One region of the Paenibacillus sp. HGF5 genome, then DNA from elsewhere that is predicted to be linked to it. Evidence: a T-box and tRNA genes for the amino acid it is inferred to sense, from the RefSeq annotation. Region 1 holds a T-box; the other regions hold tRNA genes.
The links. The T-box of region 1 lies ahead of leuS (leucine--tRNA ligase). A T-box ahead of a tRNA ligase gene usually reads a tRNA of that ligase, here a tRNA-Leu.
Positions count from the first base shown of each region.

Region 1 (3,496 bases):
GCCAAGGTGATCAGCAGCAAGGTGGGCAATTATGCGAATCCGGAATACCCCGAGCTGGAGGATTTTGGAGATGCAACGCTGGTGGGAGACAATGGAGCCACCAATTATTTCCGCGTCGATTGGCTGACGCCCGGAGGACTTGGCACTTGGGGCGATGGCAGAACCTTTATTCTGGGAACGGAAGGATACATCGAGCTTCGCAAATACATCGATATCGCAAGGCATCCGCAGGGGGATCATCTGTACTTGGTTAACGGCGAAGGAGAGTTTCATATGGAACTTCAGGGGAAAGTGGGCTATCCGTTTTTCGGGGAGCTTATTCTGGACTGCCTGGAACGCACGGAACATGCCATGTCCCAGGAGCATGCCTTCAAGGCCGGAGAATTGTGCGTGATTGCCCAAAATGAAGCCGTGCGCATTCCGTAAAATGATTTATAATAGAGAAAACCCCGTTACGTTGAGGGTTGGGGGTTAGACAACTCCAAAATCGCTAAAGGGACGATTCTCTAAAATGACCTCATCTGTCGATATGATGCCAGGCTTTGACCGCATGCAGCTTCAAGCGCCGTTCGATCTGACCTATTACAATGAACAGCCGCTGTCGGGAGGGCAGTTTCACTCGCATGCTTTTTATGAAATCTATTATTTCCATGAGGGACGCTGCACGTATTTGATAGGCGATTCCGTGTTTACCCTGAAACCGGGGGATCTGCTCCTGATGAACGGGCTTACGCTGCACTGTCCGAATGTTGAACCCGATTCCAGATATGTAAGGAGCATTCTGCATTTTGATCCGGCCTGGATCTGCAAGGGGCTTTCGGAGACGGCCAAATCGATATTGCTGGACCCCTTCGAAACGCTGCGGAATCACCGCATGACGTTGACGGGGGAGAACCGGGAAGAATTCGAAGGGATGCTGGCCGACATACACCGCCTGTCGTCCTCCACGGCCAGGTTTCGCCAGGAGCGGATGACCCTTCGAATCCAGGAGATGATGTACGTCATCGCCGATTGGTGCCAGGCGGCCGTGCAGGATCACGACGCGATCTCGGAGAAGGAGCGGCATGTCCAGCATGTCGTCTCGTTTGTCGAGGAAAATTATATGCTGGATCTGACGCTGGAGGGAATCGCCCGCGACATGCATATCACGAAGCACTACTTATCCTCCTTATTCAAGGAAGTGACCGGAACGACGGTGTTCAAATATGTGTATCACCGGCGGATCAACCAGGCAAAAATCATGCTTAGGCTCCACCCCCATCTGAGCATAACGGAGATCAGCCAGGCGTCCGGTTTCAAGCATTTGGCCCATTTCAGCCGGATGTTCAAGGCCATGGTCGGGACGACGCCGGAATATTACCGCAGAAGCGGAGAAGAGCTTTCGTTGACTTGACCGCGCTTTTTGGGTATAATAGCCACATTAAAACGGTAATATGAACGCGATGATGAGGATCAATCGTTCCAATTTCGATCATGCAGAGAGCCGGTGTCTGGTGAAAACCGGTTGACGATAGGGATGAACTCGCCTCGGAGCAATGGTGTTAACCCGGCCGTCGGAGGGCTGTATTCCGGCAGCATCGGCCGATGAAGCATCGTCGTCTTATCCGCGATAAGGATGCAAAGGGAGCGAAAGGCAAAGCATGCCTTTGGCTAACTAGGGTGGTACCACGGGAATCAAACCTCTCGTCCCTAGCGATCAACGCTATGGATGATGAGGTTTTTTTGTTTTTTTGGGCAATGGCGCAGGCCTTGCCTCTCGACTGCGAAGGAGGAGCAATGAAGTATGACGGACAATCAACCAACCGGCCACGGCTACCAGCCGCAGGCCATCGAACCGAAGTGGCAGCAATACTGGGATGAGAACAAAACCTTTAAAACGGAAGATGCCTCATCCAAACCGAAATTTTACGCGCTGGATATGTTTCCGTACCCATCGGGCGCAGGCCTGCACGTAGGACACCCGGAGGGATACACGGCAACGGACATCGTGTCCCGCTACAAGCGGATGCGCGGATACAACGTTCTTCATCCGATGGGATGGGACGCCTTCGGCCTGCCGGCAGAGCAGTATGCGATGGACACGGGCAAACATCCTCGTGAGTTCACCGTGCTGAATATCGATACGTTCCGCCGCCAGATCAAATCCCTCGGGTTCTCGTATGATTGGGACCGCGAGATCAGCACCACCGATCCGGAATATTACAAATGGACGCAGTGGATCTTTATCCAGCTCTATAAACGCGGCTTGGCCTATGTGGCCGAGGTTCCGGTAAACTGGTGCGAAGCGCTCGGCACCGTGCTGGCGAACGAAGAGGTCATCGACGGCAAGAGCGAACGCGGAGGCCATCCGGTCGTACGCAAGCCGATGCGCCAATGGATCCTGCGCATTACCGAATATGCGGATCGCCTGCTGGAGGATCTGGACGAGCTGGACTGGAGCGAAAGCCTGAAGGATATGCAGCGCAACTGGATCGGCAAATCCACGGGCGCCGAGGTCCGGTTTGACATCGAAGGGTATGATGGTCATCTGGAGGTGTTCACCACTCGCCCGGATACGCTGTTCGGGGCAAGCTACTGCGTCCTGGCACCGGAGCATGACCTCGTGGACAAAATTGCGACAGCCGATCAGCGCGATGCGGTGAAGGCTTATCAGGATCAGGCAGCACGTAAAAGCGACCTGGAGCGGACGGATCTGGCCAAGGATAAAACCGGCGTATTCACGGGTGCGTATGCCATCAACCCGGTCAACGGCGCCAAGGTGCCGATCTGGATCGCGGATTACGTGCTTGCCGGCTACGGCACGGGGGCCATTATGGCGGTTCCGGGACATGACAGCCGGGACTGGGAGTTTGCGAAGCAATTCGGTCTTCCGATCATTGAAGTCGTTCAAGGCGGAAACGTCGAGGAGGAAGTATATACCGGCAGCGGCGCGCACGTGAATTCCGGCTTCCTGAACGGGCTGGATAATGAAGAGGCTATTCAGGCGATGAATGAATGGCTGGAGAAAGAGGGCAAGGGCAAGAAGAAGGTGACCTACCGTCTGCGCGACTGGCTGTTCAGCCGTCAACGCTATTGGGGCGAGCCGATTCCGATTCTGCATCTGGAAGACGGAACGATGAAAACCGTGCCGGAAGATCAGCTTCCATTGCTTCTGCCGGATGTGGATCAGATTAAACCGTCCGGCACCGGCGAATCGCCGCTGGCCAACGTGACGGAGTGGGTGGAAACGGTTGATCCCGAAACGGGTATGAAAGCCCGCCGCGAAACCAATACGATGCCGCAATGGGCCGGCAGCTGCTGGTACTACCTGCGTTACATCGATCCGGATAACCATGATGAACTGTGCTCCAAGGAGAAGCAGAAGGAATGGCTGCCGGTTGACCTGTACATCGGCGGCGTGGAGCATGCTGTGCTTCACTTGCTGTATGCGCGCTTCTGGCACAAAGTATTGTATGACCTGGGCGTCGTCGATACGAAGGAGCCTTTCCAGAAGCTG
Region 1 is NZ_AEXS01000003.1:200-3,695, reverse strand. It holds gene HMPREF9412_RS00335 (Gfo/Idh/MocA family protein) at 1-426, shown strand, start outside; gene HMPREF9412_RS00330 (AraC family transcriptional regulator) at 512-1,393, shown strand; T-box leader at 1,434-1,694, shown strand; partial or broken gene leuS (leucine--tRNA ligase) at 1,784-3,496, shown strand, end outside.

Region 2 (3,496 bases), on a different contig from region 1:
GCTGATCCCGACGAACTCCACTTTTTTTTGCAGTTCCGGGATCGTGCCTTTCAGCGCCTCTGCCGTTCGGATTCCATATACGCCAACATGGCCGATTGCAATGCAGGAAGTTCTCTCTACCGCATGCTGCGCCGCGGTCTGCAGCTGCTTGCTCACATGCTGTACGGTATGAACGTCATCCAGGAAGATATCGTTGGCGATGGACGGCATTCCCATCGATGCTGCCAGTTTGCCGACCACGCTGTAGTAATTCGTTTTGCTGTCGACGAAAAACAGCCCTCTCTCCCTACAAACGTCGAGCACGATGGACATGACCCGTTCATCCCCGGTAACCTTGGAGCCCATGTGATTATTAATCCCAACGGCATAAGGAACCGAATCGATTGCCTCCTCCATGCGTTTACGAATTTCCTCATCGGTGAGCGAACTTAAGATAGCACCCGGTCCAAGCCAGGAAGACCGGCCCTGCTTAGGCTCCATGGGCATATGAATAATGACGTCATGCCCTTGCTGGTGCGCGGCCTCGGCATCTTTCTTGCTCGTCGGCAAGAACGGCATCACGGCTACCGTGATTTTGACAGGCAGATTGAGCATTTCCTCGGTCCCTTTCTGATCATTGCCAAAATCATCGATAATGACGGCCAGCTTATTCGGCTTCTTTTCCTGCGCGGATCTGCCGTGACCGGATTCTTCGTGCACGTTTCGGGTATCATGGTTGAACGAATCAGCAGCATTAACCACCCCCGCCCCGTACCCGATCTGTGCTCCGCTCAAGATCCCCCATACCAAACACAGCAAGATCATCGATTTTCTATATCTTTTCCGCATTGTTACGCCCCTTTCCACTCATCATCATGATAGCCTTACCTAACCGTATTGTTTGAGAAAAGCTATTCAAATATGTAATTACAGGCATAAATGATTGTATTCCGCATGGGGGCCGGCACAAGAAATTAAAACAAGACGCTTCCGGGTCGCTGGGAAAACGTCTTGTTCGTATTTTTTCAGTTGCGTCTCAGATTCGTTCGAAAGCCAAAAGGAGGTTTAATCAGGAATCCTCCGCTCCAGCAATCACCTGCAGCGCATTTCCGACGGATTGCAGAAGATTGCCGGCCACCGTAAGATCGTTGGCTTTCTTATTCGTTGCCGTGCCGCGCAGCTCCGCGGTAATTTCGGCCTGAGCCGCATTGGCGATCGATTGCATCGCGTTCCCTAGGATGGAGAGCCTTTGTCCTTCATCCTCCTGCTTCTTTCTTTTGGACAGCATTTTCGTTTGACCCAGAGCGGCGATATTCGTTCCCAATGCTTGCAGCCAAGCATAGGCGGCAAGCTGTTCTTGGAGACTCCATGACTTGGCTGGCAAGGCAATCCCTTCTTTCAACTATTCATATCAATATTTAATATAATACGCGAATGCTTCGTATTTGTTTAAGTCATTCATCCTGTCCCAGAGAATCCCAAAGCAAAAAAGCTCGCAAACTGCAAGAACAGTTTACGAGCTTTCTCATTAGATGCGGTCGAGAGGACTCGAACCTCCACGGGGGTAAGCCCACACGGACCTGAACCGTGCGCGTCTGCCAATTCCGCCACGACCGCATGTATGTTGTCCACCTTCGAGCCAAGCTCTTATCAGCGGCGACAAGATATATAATATCACGCTAAATAAATCGAGTCAACACTTTTTTTGAACTTGATTAAAAACCTTGTTTTCGGTTAAAATAAGAACATAAGTTCTCATTCAATATCCATTTTCTATATAAAGGCGGTGATGTTGATGGCCATACAGGCTGTTACAACGGAAGAACGGGCATTGATCAAGAGTTACCTGCTGCTGATGTTCATTCATAAGGTGTTTGAGCGGGATTGCCGTATCATACAGGAGAGCGGGGTTTTCAAAACCCCTCAGTTGTACGTAGAGGTTGTGGGAAACGGCGCCAAACGTGCCGCAGTGCTCCTTCGTGAGGTGAAGCAGGAATTCACCAAGCGGGCGATCAAGGTTTATGACATCGGGCAAAGCCAGGACGGGATTCAGGCACGATATGCCTGTCGGGGATACATTGGGTCGATGAACATTCTATGGCCATCCTTCCGTGAGGAGATGATGGATCGCATGCGAGCCTATCTCGGGCTCGTTCCGCCTGAGAGCGAGTCCACCGAGCAAGCCCAACCTCCTGCCGCTGCTTTACTTTCGCGCGCTAGCATCGCTGTGCCTTAAACGAAAGAATAACCGCCTCCCCGACTGAACAAGCGCTGCGGGGGAGACGGTTATTTTTATCATACACATCAATGAAGGTTATGCTGCACGCGGGTCAGTCCCTGCGAGAGAGCATGTCCCGCGCTGGCGGCAGACGCCACGGCTACGGCCTCCATGATCTGAGCATCCGAGGCTCCCTTGGCACGGGCCTCCTCCATATGGTAGAAGGTACACAGCTCATTGTTGGCAAACAATCCGATCCCCAGCGCGATCAGCTGCTTCGTTCTCGCATCCAGCTCGCCATCCTGAAAGCAAACGCCGGTGAACTGATGATACGCTTCTGCCATGTCCGGCATGCTCTGCTTCAAATTCTGAATTTCATTTTTGTATGCCGAGACCTTGTCATTGGACATTTCCATAACCAAAAGCACCTCTTCCCGAAAAAATAGTTCCGAGGTTAAGTTGTCCGACGAATTCGAGATCTATGCTTATTCTTCGACCGGGCTGACTCTTGGCTCTTTTTTGAGCTGGTAGCTGTAGCGCCGATCCAGTTTAACGACCCGCCGGTTTCTGCGGCGGATGATAACCTGCTCCGGGTCCCAGGCTACGACGAACCCTATAATATCATTGGTCTCCAGCCCATCCCGCACAACCCGGACCAGTTCGCCGGAGAGCCGCAGCTCATTGAGTCTTTCATCGCTGATCATCGCCATTCCTCCTTCATCACTTACTGTGCAAAAAAAGACCTAAATGAGATCATTTAGGTCTTTTGAATGCGTTGCGATATCGACAAACATCCCGATTAAGAGATGTTCTATATACCCATTAACGCTGAGCCGGCTCGATGCTGTCATTCTTCTCGTACCAATAATCCAGCACGGTGGAAGACATGACGCGCTTCTCGATATATTCGACCTGCTGAGGCGTAAACTGTTCCTTCCATTCGAAGGAAACCTCCTCGCACAATCCGGCAATCGTCAGCAGTTCTGACCAGGCAACATAGCGTTTGTACCAGAAGAACTGAGGATGTTCAATCATATAGGGATATAGATCATCAAACTCCGTATGTTTACAATCCAAAGCACGTTCAAAATGTACCTTCGCTTCATTCAGCTTCTCAATCAAAAACGGCTCGGTTACAGGTTGTTTCCCCATGGTGCTGCCTCCTCTCTCTTGCCTACCTCTTTATTATAAGCGAAAATCACGGAGGCGAAAAGATTTAGTTGAGATTTTAGGCGGAAATCCCATTATCATTTACTTCAAATTACCATTTTTTCTCTTCGCTTAGACTAGGGTACAACC
Region 2 is NZ_AEXS01000159.1:8,999-12,494, forward strand. It holds gene HMPREF9412_RS25925 (divergent polysaccharide deacetylase family protein) at 1-828, opposite strand, end outside; gene HMPREF9412_RS25930 (DUF6944 family repetitive protein) at 1,049-1,363, opposite strand; tRNA gene HMPREF9412_RS25935 (tRNA-Leu) at 1,513-1,596, opposite strand; gene HMPREF9412_RS25940 (hypothetical protein) at 1,775-2,215, shown strand; gene HMPREF9412_RS25945 (carboxymuconolactone decarboxylase family protein) at 2,284-2,613, opposite strand; gene HMPREF9412_RS25950 (hypothetical protein) at 2,683-2,901, opposite strand; gene HMPREF9412_RS25955 (hypothetical protein) at 3,020-3,349, opposite strand.
Region 2: it encodes a tRNA-Leu, which carries the amino acid that the T-box ahead of leuS (leucine--tRNA ligase) is inferred to sense. The anticodon was not compared.

Region 3 (3,496 bases), on a different contig from region 1:
TCAAAAATGAGGGAGAGCTGCTCCACGTTATGATTCTCAAACTCCCCTTGATCAATCCCTTGCTGCAGCAACTTCTGATTGAATTCCAGGTGGCTTCGGATAATCCGGACGATTCGCTGCTCTACTTCCTCGGACACGTCTCCATTGTTGTTCATGAATTCGTCCAGAGCCTTGGAGAAGGGGTGGTTCAGATCATCAAACACCAGTTGGTCGGCAATTCCGTACAATTTATCAACGGTTGTGGTGTATTGCTGCTCCTTACTGCTCCATTTCTGTTCCCACTCGAGGTCCCATTCCTCGATCAAATACAGAAACAGCCCTTCCTTGCTTTTAAAGTGATAATAGATATTCCCTTTGCTGCTGCCGGTGGCTTCGACGATTTCCTCGATCGACGTTGATTTGTATCCCTTCTGCATAAATAGCGCCTTGGCGGCTTCGGCAATGCGTCGCTTGGTATCTTCGGTTTGTTGTTGTTTTTTGTTCACGCATGCACCCCCTTATCCCCTAGGCTATCGTCAAAATTGTATATACTGAACGTTCGTTCTGTATCTTAACAAATGGGTTTAAAATATTCAAGTGAAAATTCTATCCGGCGCTCCGGGATCGAAGCCTGCCTAAAAAAATAACCGTTACCTCCAAAAGGCAGCGGTCATTGTCTTACATGCGAACGGCTTATTAATGGTTGACTTCGATGAACTTGCGTGATTTCTCATGGTAGGACATCAGCTCGGATACGGTAACAAATGAATAACCCCTTTTTTGCAGCTCCGGCAAAATCACCTTCAGGGCTTCAACCGTCTGCGTACTGCTGGGTACAAAATCGTGCATAAGTACGATGTCGCCGTTACGGGCGTTATCCAGAACCTTTCGGACGATGCGGTTGACGCCGGGCTTTCGCCAGTCGAGGGTATCCTGGTGCCATGACCACAATACGGTCAGCATGCCCAAATCCTTGCTCGTCCTCACAATGGCTTCATTATAGCTGCCCCCGGGCGGGCGGAACAGTACGGTCTTCATGCCGGTGGCTTGATAGATCGCATCCTGCGTTTGATTCAGTTCACTTGATAACTTCGTGACGTTAATATTGTGAAAGGGCGGATGCGTATAGGAGTGGTTGCCGATTTCATGTCCTTCCTGCAGCTCCCGTGCAACGATGTCGGGATGTTTCTCCACCCGGCTGCCTACAACGAAGAAGGTGGCTTTAGCGTCATACCGCCTTAACAGATCCAGAATTTGAACGGTATTATGCTCGTCCGGGCCGTCGTCAAAAGTGAGGGCGATCACCTTGTTCTGCGTGGGCACTTCCCACACGATCTCGCCGCGCTCCTCATAATAATCTCTGCCTTTGGAGGCGGAAGGCGCGTGCTCCGCATGCACATGGCCGGGATAACCAAGAATCAGCGCAAGGGCAAGCAATGAGAAGGCTGAGCATGTTCGTTTTTTCATGTCGATGGGTTTCCTTTTCTTCTGTTGTTCTAGTCTCCGCATGTAAGCACGCGAGCTTCATTTAGGATGCACGGTAACCGAGAAATTATTCTATAGGAAGGGGAAAGCACGCGCGCCGATTGCGAAGGAGCCCCTTGATTTGCTGTCAGTACCTACAAGCAGAGCGATGGCGCTAGTTCATCGAGATGAATGCTTGGCCCGGGGTGATGCGAAAAATTATGAGTTTCATATATTGACATCATATGGTTGTACATGGTATTATCGATTTTGTCGCTAAGACGAAATGTGCACACCTAGATTTCGGGATGATCTCGCAAAATATTGCGAATTCCACGCGTACCTTCGGGCTTTTCAAGTGAACGTGAACGACGCTAGGAACATGCGCGGATACAATATGCCGGGGTGGCGGAATTGGCAGACGCACAGGACTTAAAATCCTGCGGTAGGTGACTACCGTACGGGTTCGACCCCCGTCCTCGGCATTATAACAGCGTCTGGTATGATGCAAAATAAGTCGGCCCCTGTATGGGTGCCGGCTTATTTTTTAAATCGACGCAAATTCATCAGCGGGCGTTGTTCCTGCAGACCTAAGCGGAAGATGCCGCGTCCCGATTAAAGTGATCGCATTTCTTTTATGATTCCATGCTGACCTGCGTGAGGAGAAGGGAGAGGAGACATGCGGATGTTTAACAATGATTGGGACCTTATCCTGCAGGGAGAAGTGGATAAGCCTTATTTTCAAGCTTTGTTGGAACGGGTGGAAGAAGAGTACCGGCGCAGTACGGTGTATCCTCCTAAGGAAGATATATTTCGGGCTCTGCAGCAAACATCGTACCAATCGACGAAGGTCGTTATTTTGGGGCAAGACCCTTATCACGGTCGCCGGCAGGCGCAGGGACTGAGTTTCTCCGTCTCGCCCGGGGTTGCGATTCCTCCGTCTTTACGCAATATACATAAGGAGCTTTCATCGGATCTGGGGATTTCGGCCCCGAATCATGGATCCTTGCAATCATGGGCGGACCAGGGAGTTCTGCTGCTCAATGCCGTGCTGACGGTTCGCGAGGGCGAGCCGAACTCGCATAAAGGCATCGGGTGGGAGACCTTCACCGATAAGGTCATCGCGAAACTGAATGAACGTGAAAGGCCCATAGTGTTTATATTATGGGGCAGTTATGCACAGAAGAAAGGTTCCTTCATAGACCGAAGCCGTCACAAGGTGCTTGAGTCTAGTCATCCGAGCCCGTTTGCAGCGCACAAAGGATTCTTCGGCAGCCGTCCATTTTCAGCATCGAATGCTTTTTTAATGCAAGAGGGTATGGATCCGGTGAAGTGGGACATCCCGAACACGCCGGACGATGGAGATGAATAATCCGCGAGAGGTGACCTTCATGAAGCATTGGATTGGTAGTCATGTTGTCATTCAGCGTCTAGACGGGGCGAAAAGCACGGTTGAAGGTGTGCTGAAAGGGTGGGATCCCGTTCAGGAAAAAGTGGTTCTAGGCCCGGGCGAGCTTATCATTCCGTTTCGAGCCATTCATAGAATTATGCCGAGGAACTCCTATCCGGCCCTGAACTCCATCGGTTATATCGTGAGTCATACCATTCAATTCGATAATGCCGTTTATTTTGGATCCTGCGTCATGGTATGGAGGGGCAACCAGCTGGTGTCTTCCCAGGCCATCCTGACATCTCACGATGAGGATACCGTCACACTGTCGAATGGCACGATATTGCGTAAGGACGAGCATGATTTCGTGGTTCGGTCCCTGCGCGGCAATGCGTGATTCTTTTAAAATAAAGGATGTCCCACTAGCCATCGCAAAGTTGGCGGGGACATCCTTTTTTGCTGTGAGGCGCCATCATGCGTCCTCTACTTTTTCGGCGAGGAACAGCTCGTAAATTCGCACCGCGATAATTTTGATGATCATGTAGGCCGGAATGGCCAGCAGGATGCCGAGCAGTCCGAAGAAGTCGCCGCCTACAAGAATGAGGACAACCGTAGTCAGCGGGTGAATATCCAGCTGTTTCCCGTAGATGACGGGCGTCAGGA
Region 3 is NZ_AEXS01000017.1:79,427-82,922, reverse strand. It holds gene HMPREF9412_RS02235 (TetR/AcrR family transcriptional regulator) at 1-485, opposite strand, end outside; gene HMPREF9412_RS02230 (polysaccharide deacetylase family protein) at 676-1,446, opposite strand; tRNA gene HMPREF9412_RS02225 (tRNA-Leu) at 1,843-1,928, shown strand; gene HMPREF9412_RS02220 (uracil-DNA glycosylase) at 2,129-2,815, shown strand; gene HMPREF9412_RS02215 (hypothetical protein) at 2,835-3,230, shown strand; gene HMPREF9412_RS02210 (AI-2E family transporter) at 3,306-3,496, opposite strand, start outside.
Region 3: it encodes a tRNA-Leu, which carries the amino acid that the T-box ahead of leuS (leucine--tRNA ligase) is inferred to sense. The anticodon was not compared.

Region 4 (3,496 bases), on a different contig from region 1:
GGAGCTCTATGCGTTTCTCAAAGGGCATGAAGAGGTGCTGGAGACGACGTTCGACGAAATTGAGGGTGAGGGGCATGTTTCGGTACTGCCGACCCTCATAAGCCCCCTGCTTCGTTTTGTAAACGCGTAATCAACCAAAGAATGACTCAATCATAAATAAGCAGCTTCGAATCCAGTGATCATCGGGATATCGAAGCTGCTTATTCTGTGTTGTATGCAGACGGGACGTTAATCGGGCAATTCCGGATCATCGAGGATGGAAGAATATTTCGGGTATAATCTGCGAATGCAATCCGGACAAATATCATGGGTAAACTCAATGGGGAGACGGCTCTCCAAATAGCTCTCCACAGGCTCCCATTCATCCGCATGGCGAACATATTTGCATACGGCACAGATTGGGATATGTCCTGGAAGAGGGAAGCTGTGAGCCAGCGCTTGTTCCAGCAGCAGTTCCTTGTGCTTGAACTTTGTAATATCCGTGAATGATATCATGGCTCCGTGGACGCGGCTGTCCTTGTTCATCATCAGCGGCAGCACCTCGCACAGAACCCAGTTCTGCCGTTCATTCCATTCCACGGCATATTCAAAAGAATAATCAGGCAGCTTACCCAGTATAACTTCCCTTACGGAGGGTATATCCAGCTCATGGGAAAAATGATCGAATACAGAACCAAGATGCTGGGAAGTCATATCAAAAAAAGATGCCCCATGCCACCTGAAGTCAGGCGGGACACCGTATCTTTCGGCCATGGTAATGAGCGGATCGTTGATTTTGTCTATGATGCCATCCGGAGTAATGACCATCAGCCCCTTATTCAAGGAGTGAACCGCATTATTCCAGGATGTGGTCATGGTATCGTAGGGCAAATTACTCGCTCCTCGTATGGAAATAGACTCATGAGTAAAAGATACGACGATCCATGAGTACTATGGTATAATTTAGGCAATATATATTGATTATACACGTAATTAAGTCATTGTGCAAGATAAAAATACGTACATAAGATATTTTCTTTCAAAGAGAAATAGGAAGGCGGTTGTTTGATGCAGTCTATTTACCAACGAATCGAACATCTCATAGAAAGCCGGGGTATGACCAAGAAGGCGTTTTGTGAAACCCTCGGGATCAGCACAGGAAATTTTGGTGACTGGAAGAGGGGAAAAACAACGCCGAGCACGAATAAATTGATTGAGATCGCAGCATTTTTTTCCGTCAGCCTAGATTGGCTCATTATTGGCAAGGGCAGTCCAACCAACCGTGTCAAGGAAGCCCGCGGGGAGTATGAAGTGGATCCGGAATCATTGGATCCTGCCTTAATGTCCGGTCTGGCTGAGCATGAGAAGGAGTTTATCCGCGAATACATCGAGTTTTCGGCCTATCGGAAGGATAAGCGGGGCGATAAGAGCTAGCTGATGCAAACGGCCAATTCTAAAGCCCAGATTTTGGCGCTTTACTTTTACCTAAAGGGGCAGTATAATAGGGAATGTTCGCTGCAGAACATCCCTTATACATGCGGTAGTGGTGGAATGGCAGACACGCTATCTTGAGGGGGTAGTGGGTGTATACCCGTGGAGGTTCGAGTCCTCTCTACCGCATACTTCATAAAGAAGTCGTTTATCAAATGGAAATCCCATTGATAAACGGCTTTTTTGTTATGTCCATCGCGTGCCGTGAAAATGCTGCAACTATGGCGAATTGCCGTGTTTATCGTTTCAATTTGCGCTGAAAGTTTAAAGAGTACATGTAGAGACCATAATAGGGCATGAAGGAGATGAACGAGCATGAAACCATTATACACAGCAGATGTCAAAGTCATTGGAGGGCGGGAAGGCTCCGTAGAATCTACCGATGGCGTTCTCAACCACAAATTAAGCATGCCGAAGGAGCTCGGAGGTCCGGGTGGAGACGGAACCAATCCGGAGCAGCTGTTCGCGGCCGGTTATGGGGCCTGCTATGAAAGCGCCCTGGCCAACATCGCCCGCAAGGAGGGCGTCGAGCTGAAGGATGTCGTGATCCACTCCCAGGTGTCGATCGGAAAAGACGAAGGCGCTGACGGCTTTAAGCTGGCAGTGAAGCTGAAGATCGAAATGCCGGGCATCGAACGAAGCCAGGCGGAGGATCTCGCGAAGAAAGCGCACGCGTTTTGCCCGTATTCCAAAGCAACCCGGGGCAACATCGACGTGGAGTTAAGCGTAAGCTGACGATGGAGGATTCGGATGGCTCTCTAAAATGGGGGTCATCCTTTTTTGTCGGCTAAAGACGCTCAATATGAAACTTTTTACATGATACGCCGTACTTCAGTTAAAGCTATGCTTGAAAGGGGCGCTTGGAATGCGAATAGAACAAATGATAGAGGAACGGTTTGTATGCAGCAAATGTGGAGGGAACCACTGCGAGACGAAAGAGGTCTCGATGTCGGGGGCAGGCTTGAGCAAAATGTTTGATATTCAGCACAATCATTTCCTATTTGTTTCCTGTACGAACTGCGGATATGTGGAAGTCTTCAACCCGGATATATTGGAAGGTAAAAAGAGGGGGCAGCTGGGCTCGATCCTGGATGTGTTCTTCGGTTGACATCACCCCTAAAATTCTTTAATATGACTAAGTACCAGAAAGTACAAACCAGTCATAAGGAATTTAAATAAAATAAACGGGTGATGAACATGCCATACAGACCGCAGATTGCAAATGTGACCACAGCTGGAAGCAATGAAAAGGAAGGGCTATACGAATTCATTATCCACACGGCTGACGGAACGGATATTCGCGTATTCTATAACCGCTTCCCGGAATGGAAACTGACTGCGCTTAGCCGACTTGGGAAAGTACCTTGCCCGGTTTGTCGTAAGGATTTCATATGCAAATGCATGGAGAAATTCTCGAACGAATTCGACCAGCAGATGAGAGACGGCGAGTGGCTGAACAAAGCTGCTGAGTAATAAACCAATAAGCGTACTTGATCAAGCGTAGGAGAGGGCTCCTGCGTTTTTTCTTTTTTTTATGGTGTGAAGGGAGCGAAGAAAATATGAAGGATCGTGCAACCGAAAATCATGAGGAATATGCAATTGTGCTGATTGATGGCGTGTGCCATTTGTGCCAGGGGCTGACTCAATTCATTATCAAGCGAGATCCCGCGGGTGTTTTCCGGTTCGCTTCGCTGCAATCCGATATCGGTCAGGAGCTGTTGAGGCAGGGAGGACTCGATGGAGATTCGCCGGAGACGATGGTGCTGATTGAACAGGGGAGATATTACACCAGATCGACGGGAGCTCTTCGGATTGCGCGGCGTCTTCGTTTTCCTTGGCCGCTGTCGTATGTCCTGATCCTGATTCCCCCTTTCTTACGGAACCTGGTGTACCGCTGGGTGGCGAAGAACCGTTACCGGTGGTTCGGGCAATCCAGTGAATGCATGGTCCCGACGCCGGACATTCGGCGCCGGTTTTTATCCTGATTCCGCGTGTTTTAATGATGATGCTCTGCCGTGCCTTCTTG
Region 4 is NZ_AEXS01000151.1:31,719-35,214, reverse strand. It holds gene HMPREF9412_RS24215 (alpha/beta hydrolase) at 1-130, shown strand, start outside; gene HMPREF9412_RS24210 (PAS domain-containing protein) at 229-870, opposite strand; gene HMPREF9412_RS24205 (helix-turn-helix domain-containing protein) at 1,048-1,413, shown strand; tRNA gene HMPREF9412_RS24200 (tRNA-Leu) at 1,517-1,599, shown strand; gene HMPREF9412_RS24195 (organic hydroperoxide resistance protein) at 1,786-2,205, shown strand; gene HMPREF9412_RS24190 (zinc ribbon domain-containing protein) at 2,336-2,578, shown strand; gene HMPREF9412_RS24185 (hypothetical protein) at 2,668-2,943, shown strand; gene HMPREF9412_RS24180 (thiol-disulfide oxidoreductase DCC family protein) at 3,030-3,455, shown strand; gene HMPREF9412_RS24175 (FixH family protein) at 3,467-3,496, opposite strand, start outside.
Region 4: it encodes a tRNA-Leu, which carries the amino acid that the T-box ahead of leuS (leucine--tRNA ligase) is inferred to sense. The anticodon was not compared.